DNA from 4 places in the Lactobacillus sp. ESL0785 genome. Region 3 is predicted to be linked to each of the others. Evidence: predicted binding sites of a transcription regulator. Region 3 holds the regulator's gene; each other region holds the start of a gene.
What was found. The regulator HrcA, encoded in region 3, represses chaperone genes, less so after heat shock. The targets are predictions, from matches to a motif close to TTAGCACTCNNNNNNNNNGAGTGCTAA.
Positions count from the first base shown of each region.

Region 1: OZY43_RS02785 (ATP-dependent Clp protease ATP-binding subunit) is a predicted target of HrcA. The motif match lies at 1,092-1,118, and genes of this name have one in related genera.
Region 2: OZY43_RS07795 (ATP-dependent Clp protease ATP-binding subunit) is a predicted target of HrcA. The motif match lies at 1,354-1,380, and genes of this name have one in related genera.
Region 4: OZY43_RS06860 (Hsp20/alpha crystallin family protein) is a predicted target of HrcA. The motif match lies at 779-805, and genes of this name have one in related genera.

Region 1 is NZ_CP113916.1:558,398-560,606, reverse strand. Features, by position in the region: gene ptsP (phosphoenolpyruvate--protein phosphotransferase) at 1-372, opposite strand, end outside; gene OZY43_RS02795 (phosphocarrier protein HPr) at 372-638, opposite strand; gene OZY43_RS02790 (hypothetical protein) at 751-933, opposite strand; gene OZY43_RS02785 (ATP-dependent Clp protease ATP-binding subunit) at 1,162-2,209, shown strand, end outside.
Region 2 is NZ_CP113916.1:1,643,883-1,646,091, forward strand. Features, by position in the region: gene OZY43_RS07795 (ATP-dependent Clp protease ATP-binding subunit) at 1-1,317, opposite strand, end outside; gene OZY43_RS07800 (AAA family ATPase) at 1,514-2,209, opposite strand, start outside.
Region 3 is NZ_CP113916.1:992,522-994,730, forward strand. Features, by position in the region: gene dnaK (molecular chaperone DnaK) at 1-129, opposite strand, end outside; gene grpE (nucleotide exchange factor GrpE) at 147-737, opposite strand; gene hrcA (heat-inducible transcriptional repressor HrcA) at 750-1,799, opposite strand; gene ribF (riboflavin biosynthesis protein RibF) at 1,952-2,209, opposite strand, start outside.
Region 4 is NZ_CP113916.1:1,428,833-1,431,041, forward strand. Features, by position in the region: gene OZY43_RS06850 (MFS transporter) at 1-102, opposite strand, end outside; gene greA (transcription elongation factor GreA) at 236-697, opposite strand; gene OZY43_RS06860 (Hsp20/alpha crystallin family protein) at 907-1,329, shown strand; gene OZY43_RS06865 (C1 family peptidase) at 1,468-2,209, shown strand, end outside.

The DNA.
Region 1 (2,209 bases), 430 kb from region 3:
ATAAGCGTTATCAGTCATACCTTCAAAAATCGCAATAAATTTTTGTGCAGTTTCATCAAGAGCAGCTTCGCTATTAACTTGTTGATCCTTGATTTCAGTTTCAATGGCACCAGTAAATTCAGGGTCATTCAAAATCATTAAATGAGCTTCAAAAACTTGAGCTTCATCCTCGCCTAAACTCTTCTTGGCACGATCACGAATTGCCTCAACTTCTTTAGTTGAAGCCGCAATTGCCTTTTTAAAACGAGCCAATTCACTATCAGCATCACTGACAGTAGTCTTTGTAAAAGAAAGATCTGGTTCTACCAAGAGATAGGCTGGAGCAACAGCAATCCCGTCACTAGCAGCAATTCCTTTTAAAGTCTTGGTCATTATTCAGCTAAGCCCTCTTTTTTCATTGTGTCAGAAATAGCACTGATTGCATCTTTTTCGTCATCACCATCAGCAGTGATTGTAACATCTGCACCCTTACCGACACCAAGTGACATAACGCCCATGATTGACTTCAAATTAACTGACTTGCCGTTATATTCCAAGTTAATATCTGAACCAAACTTAGAAGCAGCCTGTACTAAAAGTGTGGCTGGACGAGCATGAATACCTGTTTCTGCAACAACATGAAAATCGCGTTTCTCCATTATAATTATCTCCTTTAATATTGAAAAATCAAAACGGTAGTAAATACCTATTCGAGTATTAGACTATCATTTTTTTGTGAATTAGACAACATAAATGTAACAGTTTACATCATTAATTTTCAGACTTTGACTGTGAATAAATAATTTTCCCACCACGTAAAGCCCGACCTGTGATATTTTGTCGTTTACCAAAAGCTCGCAACGCTGCCTGAAAATCAAAGGCATCCTTAGGTTCAACAATATACTGCTCAAGCTCACCGTTGACAAGTTGTTCAAGAATTTTTTGATAATTCAATAATTTCACCATCTTTTTAAATTTATGTTAAAAATTCCACTTAAATTAAAATCTTACATTAAAGTTTCTCTTTAAGTCTTTTTATCATAATCCAAAATTTACTAAAATTGAAATTGCAGCCCTTACGCAGTTGCTTACAAAAAATAAGTTTTTAAGTTTTAGCACTTGATTATTGAGAGTGCTAATTATATAATTTAGTAAACTTGAAATGAAAGGCGGTAAATATAATTGCTTTGTCAAAACTGTCAAAAGCGGCCTGCTTCCATTCACCTCTATGCAAAGGTTAATGGTCAAAGCCGTGAAATTAATTTATGTGGACAATGTTATCAAGAACTTAAACAACAAGGAAATATTAATATGAATAATGACAACAATGGTTTCTTCGGCGACTTTGATGATTTATTTAATAATCTAGGCGGAAATAACGCTGCGTTTAACAATGCTGGTCAAGGCGGTCAAGGTCAACCACGGATGAGTAACGGCGGTTCTGGTCATGGCGGCAATCACAGCTTACTTGACCAATATGGTACTGACCTAACAGCCCTAGCCAAAAAAGGTAAGATTGATCCGGTAATTGGCCGTGACAAGGAGATCGCCCGCGTAATTGAGATTTTAAATAGAAGAACTAAGAATAATCCGGTATTAATTGGTGAAGCCGGTGTAGGTAAAACAGCAGTTGTTGAAGGCTTAGCTCAACAAATTGTTGATGGTTCTGTCCCCGCTAAACTACAGGATAAACGCATCATTTCTTTAAATGTCGTTTCACTTGTTCAAGGTACTGGTATTCGTGGCCAATTCGAGCAGCGGATGCAACAATTAATTAAAGAATTACAACAGCATGACGATATTATTTTATTCATTGATGAAATTCACGAAATTGTTGGTGCAGGTAATGCTGAAGGCGGTATGGATGCCGGTAATATCATTAAGCCAGCCTTAGCTCGCGGTGATTTACAACTAGTCGGTGCAACTACCTTAAAAGAATATCGGGAAATTGAAAAAGATTCTGCTCTAGCCCGACGGTTTCAACCAGTTGACGTTAAAGAGCCTTCAGTTGCCGAAACGATCCGTATTTTAAAGGGTATTCAGAAGCGGTATGAAGACTACCACCATGTTCATTATACTGATGATGCAATCAAGGCAGCAGCAGAATTGTCTGAGCGTTATATCCAAGACCGGTTTTTACCAGACAAGGCCATCGATCTCCTTGACGAAGCCGGTTCAAGAATGAACTTAACCATTCCTTACGTTGACAAGGATAAAATCAAAGAACGGA
Region 2 (2,209 bases), 650 kb from region 3:
ACCAACTCCTGTTGGACCAGTAAGCAAGAATGAACCCGTTGGCCGATCAGTATCCTTAAAGACCTGCTTACGCGCAATCGCATCGGTAATAATGTCAATTGCATTATCTTGATCGATGACAGCTTCCTTCAGGTGTTTAGCCAAATCAATATTGTGTTGGCCCTCGCTTGCATGTAATTCACTCATTGGGATCTTAGTTTTAGCTTCAATTAAAGCATAAATATCCTGATCCGTAACCCGCGGTGAAGCAACATCGTGAACGTGATCTTTTTTGTCTGTTAATTCCTTAATTTGCTTCTTTAAAGTGTCAGCCTTGGCATAATCTTCTTTTTCAGCAGCAGCCTTCTTTTCTTTTTCTAATTTAGCAATGCGCTCCTGCAAGCTAGCTTCGTCTTCAGGCACAGTATCCAAGCCTTTTTTAGCACCAGCTTCATCCATTAAATCAATTGCTTTATCCGGTAAATGCCGACCTTGAATATACCGTTGCGATAATTCAACTGCTAAACGCAATGCACTATCATCATATTTAACATGATGATAGTCCTCATATTTCTTTTTAAGTCCTTGTAAAATTTTAACTGTCACATCAGCTGATGGTTCTGGAACCTGGACTGGTTGGAACCGCCGTGCTAATGCAGCATCATTTTCAATTCTGCGGTATTCACCTGTTGTTGTTGCCCCAATTAAGTTCAGGTCACCACTTGCTAAGGCTGGTTTCAAGATATTAGCAGCATCCCCGCTGTTATTTTCAGAATCTGTTGAACCAGCGCCAACAATATTATGTAATTCATCAATAAACAAGATAATATTCGGGTCTTTTTTCGCTTGATCAATTACCTTCTTGAGCCGTTCTTCAAAACTACCACGTAAGCTAGAACCAGCAACCATATCATTAACATTAACTTCAATGATGTGCTTGTCTTTCATTTTGTCTGGAACATTGCCGCTTGCAATTCTTTGGGCTAAGCCTTCAACAATTGCTGTTTTACCAACACCAGCGGGACCAACAAGTACAGGATTATTCTTCTTACGCCGACTCAGAATTTCGATTACTTCCTGAATTTGTTCATCACGACCAATTACCGGATCATACTTATTATTCTTCGCTTGTTCGACCAAATCCACACCAATCGGCTTTTCTTTTTGAGCATTTGGCTGCACTGCTTGAGCCTGACCGTTAAAATTCTGCGGTGAAAAATTCATACTGCCAGAATAATGGATAGGAACTGCTCCATTATTATGATCATCCTGATTACCAAAGAAAGAACTGTTTAATTCGTTAAATAAATTGTCAAAATCATTATCAAAGTATGCCATTTATTAACACCCCTTATTGTAGTTTTTCGTCATCAATTAGCACTCTAATCATTCGAGTGCTAACTTGTTTACATCCCAAAGTATAGCAGGTTATCCACAAATAGCAAATTATTTAACTCATTTTTCCACAATTTACCTATTTTCTTTTAGTAAACAAAAAGCATTGATTTATCAATGCTTTGTATAGTATTTTAATTTACTTTTGGTATAGATGATAATGTGCTTGCAAATATTTAGCCGTTAAACTGCTGGTATTTTTCGAGATATCCACAGGTAACCCACAGGCAATAATTTGGCCACCTTGCTTACCACCACGTGGCCCCATGTCAATCATATAATCACTATTAGCCATAATATCTAGATCATGAGTAATTGTAATAATTGTTGCTTGTTTAGCTAATAATTTTTGAAAAACTCCTAATAAGTTGCGAACATCATATGGATGCAAGCCAACTGTTGGCTCATCAAAAACAAATAAACTCCCTGTCTGTCTGCGATGCAAATGACTAGTTAACTTTAAACGTTGCGCCTCACCACCAGATAGAGCTGGCGTTGATTCACCCAAATGCAAGTAGCCCAAGCTCATATCATGCAAAGTCACAATGGTTTTCTGAATTGCTGGTATTTTGGCAAATAATTCTTGCTCAAGAACCTCATCAACAGAAAAAGCCAGAACATCAGCAATACTTAAGCCATGCCACTTTACCCGTAATACGTCAGAATTATAGCGCTGCCCGCCACAAGTCGAACAAGTTTCTACCATATCAGGTAAATATTGAATATCTAGTGCGATTACTCCAGTACCACCACAAGCAGGACATGCACCTTCTTTATTATTATACGAAAAATGCGCTGCTCGATATTGCAGTTTTTTAGCTAACGGCTGCTTAGC
Region 3 (2,209 bases):
TTTAAAAGCAACTACTGATGGTGTAGTCCGATTACCTTCTGGGTTAGTAATAATCTTTGGTTCTTTACCTTCAAGAACGGCAACTGCTGAGTTAGTAGTTCCGAGGTCAATTCCGATAACTTTTGACATTAATTAACATCCTTTCATTACTGTGCAACAACAACCATTGCTGGTCTTAATGTACGGTCTTTATATTGATATCCTTTTTGTAAAACTTGAACAACGTGGTCCTTTTGATCATCACTACTTGCAGCAACTGTTTGCACAGCCTGATGTAATGTCGGATCAAATTTAACACCTTCAGCCTCAATCTCACTAATTCCGTGATCTTTCATAGCCTTTACAAGTGCATCAAGGGTCATTTGTACACCCTTTTTTAATTGCTTAGAAACATCATCATCAGCCTTAGTGGCTAAAGCACGCTCTAAATTGTCCATTGCAGGCAAAACATCCTTAGCCAAAGATTGTGATTCATATTTAATTAATTGTGCCCGTTCTTTATTATAACGGTTTTGCATATTTTGCATTTCTGCTTGGCTGCGCAAATATTTATCTTCAAAATCTTTACTATCAGCTTGCGCCTTAGTTAATTCTTCTTGAAGTTTTTGCTCAGGTGATTGTTCTTCTTTTTTAGAAGCAGCACTTGCCTTTTGTGGTTCAGCTTTTTCTTTTGACTTTTTGGTAGTCGCTTCTTCTTGATCTAAATCTTTTTCACTGGGAAAATCTTCCTTACTCACGGCTAACCTCCTTTATTTAAATCGACCATAATATTCAAGCAACTTTTTGGCTAGCTCATTTCTAAAGTATTCAAGCAAACCAATCACTTGTGAATATGGCATATTAGTCGGTCCCAGCAAGGCAATTACACCTTTACCATGAGAACCAACACTATATTCTGCAGTCAACAAACTATAATCTTTCAACAGTTCATTGGGCAATTCTGATCCTAAACTAACGCGAACCGGAAACCTGCCATTTTCAGACGCATTACCATAGTCAACCAGATTAGAAATTAAATCGTCATGATCAACTAATTCATACAATGAACGTAAATTAGTAACATCATTAGTTGAAGTATTATTAAGTAAATTAATCTGGCCATCAACATACATTTGTTCACTAGCAGCATCATTAATAACGTCTTCCACCAAGTCAATAAATTCACTAGCATGCTTGTTACTAGCATTTTGACCTAATGACTGCTTGAGCAAATCCGGCGTAATTTGATTTAAGCTTTTGCCAACCAATTCATCATTGATCATGCGTACCGCTTTTTCAATTTCATCACCATGCACGTTATGTGGCAAATTATAAACTTGATTCTGAATATTACCGTCACTTGTAACTAAGATTGCCATCACCTGCCTGCTAAACAGGGGAACAATGCGAAAGCCCGTTACCGTAACATTGCGACTCTCCGGTCCCTCAGCAAATGCTGTATAATTAGTCAAATCTGATAAAATTTTAGCAGCTTCCTGTACAATTTCATTAACTTGATGAAAAGGTCGATCAAGTTTGTTGATGATTTTATTATAAACAGATTCTGGTATTTGCAGCGGTTCTACCAAATTATCAAGGTAGTAACGATAGCCATCACTTGAAGGAACACGACCACTAGAAGAATGCGTCTTCTCAATCAACCCCTGATCTTCTAACACAGCCATTTCGTTACGAATAGTTGCACTTGATACTTTAATTGGTAGCTGGTTCATTACAGTCTTTGAGCCCACAGGATCATGTGTCTGCGTAAAATCATTAATAATGGTTTTTAAAATAAGTTCTTGACGCTCGGTCAACATAAATATCGCCCTCACTTTTAGCACTCTCATATCTTTTGTGCTAACAATTATTATGATACTAGGTTTTAGCAGAATGTCAAGCCGAGTGCTAACAAATATTTACATTTTTTGAAAATAAAAAGTCCCACCTACTTTTAGTGTAGAGAAGAACTTTATTTATTAGCAAAATAAGCCTTAATTTCAGCTTTATCTTGCATCATTTGCTTTTTTAATCCAGCAAGATCTGCAAACTTAATTTCACCACGTGTATACTTATACCACTTAATAATCATCTTTTGATCATAGGCTTCTTGATCAAAGCCAAAAAGGTTTGATTCAATAAAAATTCGCTTGCTCTGATTAATCGTGACATTATAGCCGACACTGGTCATTGAGTCATACCATTTGCCACCAATTTTAGTTTTGGTGGC
Region 4 (2,209 bases), 440 kb from region 3:
TGCAAGCAAAACACCTAATTGCCGCCATTTATAAGTACTGGCAATTTTTTCTTGCGGTACCCGTTTATCTGAATCTGGTCGCGCTAAAATCCATTTAAGCATAAATAATTCTCCTCTCTTATTTTAGATTTAACGATAGCACTTGCAAAAGATTGAGAATATCTAAATTTAACTATTTTGGCGCACAAGCAATATTTTTTGCGGATTTATCAGCACTTGCATATTGCTTCACTGATTATTCAATTTTAATAATTGTTACCTGATAATTACCTGCAGGAGCTGCCACCGTGACTTGAGTTCCAACCTGCTTTTTCATAATTGCTTGTCCTAATGGAGAATCAAACGCTACCTTGCCTCTTGCCAAATCAGCTTCCATTCGGCCAACAATCTGATATTCTTCAGTTATCTCATCATCGGCAAACTTCAATGTCACTCGGTTGCCTAAGTCGACCTTGCCGTCATCCTGCTTTTTAACAATTTCCGCATACTTTAATTGCTTATCAAGATAACGCAAGCGACTTTGTAAATGACCCAAATCACGTTTGGCCTCTGTATACTCGGTATTCTCAGATAAATCACCCATACTTCGTGCTTCCTGCAAAATTTTAATTCGCCGCGGGCGCTCTTTTTTCAATTGTGCAATTTCATCCTTAATTTTCTGATAACCTTTTGGTGTCATTTTTTGATAATAAACCATCGTTAATTGTCTCCCTCATATTTTTTGCTAAAATTATCCACAAGCAAAATCACTGATAACAGCAACATTTTCTTCTCTAAATTAGCACTCTAAAATTAAGAGTGCTAAATATTTTATTTTTTCAAATATGCCTACTATAATAATCAGTGTAAGGAAGAAATGAAAGTCTTCTCTACAAATAATTTAATTTTTGAAAGGAAGTTTTTACTATGGCACAAGATTTAACGAATCGTCGTAATGACTTATTTGACGCAATGAATGATTGGTTTGACCTTCCACAGAAATTTTTTGATAATAACGAAATGGCAAAATTAATGCAGGCTGATGTTGTTGAAAACGACAAGAACTATGTTGTCAAGGTTGATATGCCTGGCATGGATAAAGAAAAGATTAATTTAAACTATAATAATGGGGTTTTGAGCGTTTCCGGCTCAAGAAAATCATTTAAAGATTTATCAAAAGATAGCAGCATTATCCACCGTGAAAGAAGTGTAGGTCACATTTCCCGCAGCTTTAGATTACCAAATGTAGTTGCAAGTGAGATTCATGCAAAGTATGATAATGGTGTATTGACTATCACTCTGCCAAAGCAAACTGCTAAGACCAGTGATAACTCGATTCAAATCGATTAACTTATTATTATACTTGCAGGAAGTCTCAGATAAGTTGCCAATACAAGTAATTCTCTAAAACGAGTTCAGCTATTGAACTCGTTTTTCTTTTGGGATAAAATATTTATTAAACAAAAATTAAAAAGGGAGAATTACGCAATGAGTCATCAACTTACAACTCAAGAATTAGAAAAATATGCTGCTGCTTTCAATCAAGAACCTAAAAATCAAGTTATTGCCCGAGCAACCCAAAAAAGTGGTATTTTTGCTGCTTCATATAACGACCAGCAAGTTGCTAACGATTTAAACCGTGTCTTTTCAACTGAATTAAATATCGGTAAAGTCACAGCACAGAAACATTCAGGACGTTGCTGGGAATTTGCAGCATTGAATGTTCTACGGCATTATTTTGCCCGCAAGTATCAGATTAAGGATTTTACTTTTTCACAAAGTTATAATTTTTTCTGGGATAAAATTGAGCGGGCCAACATTTTTTATAACCATATCATCGCAACTGCCGACCAATCACTAGATTCACGTACAGTTCGCAAATATCTTGCTAGTGCTGGTCAAGATGGTGGACACTGGCAATTAGCCGCAGCACTTGTTCAAAAATATGGTGTGGTACCAAGTTATGCCATGCCAGAAAGTTTTAACGCTAATAATACTGATGGTTTACAAATGGCTCTTGGTAAAAAGATGCGTAAGGATGCCCTCGTTTTACGTAAATTAAAGCAGGCTGGTCAAGACGATGAAGTTGCTCAAGCTCAAGAACAATTTTTGAGTGAGATTTACCGTATGACCGCTATTGCCGTTGGCGAACCACCTAAGAAATTTGATCTTGAATTCCGCGATGATCATGGCAAATATTATTTAGATAAAGAGTTAACGCCGCAAACTT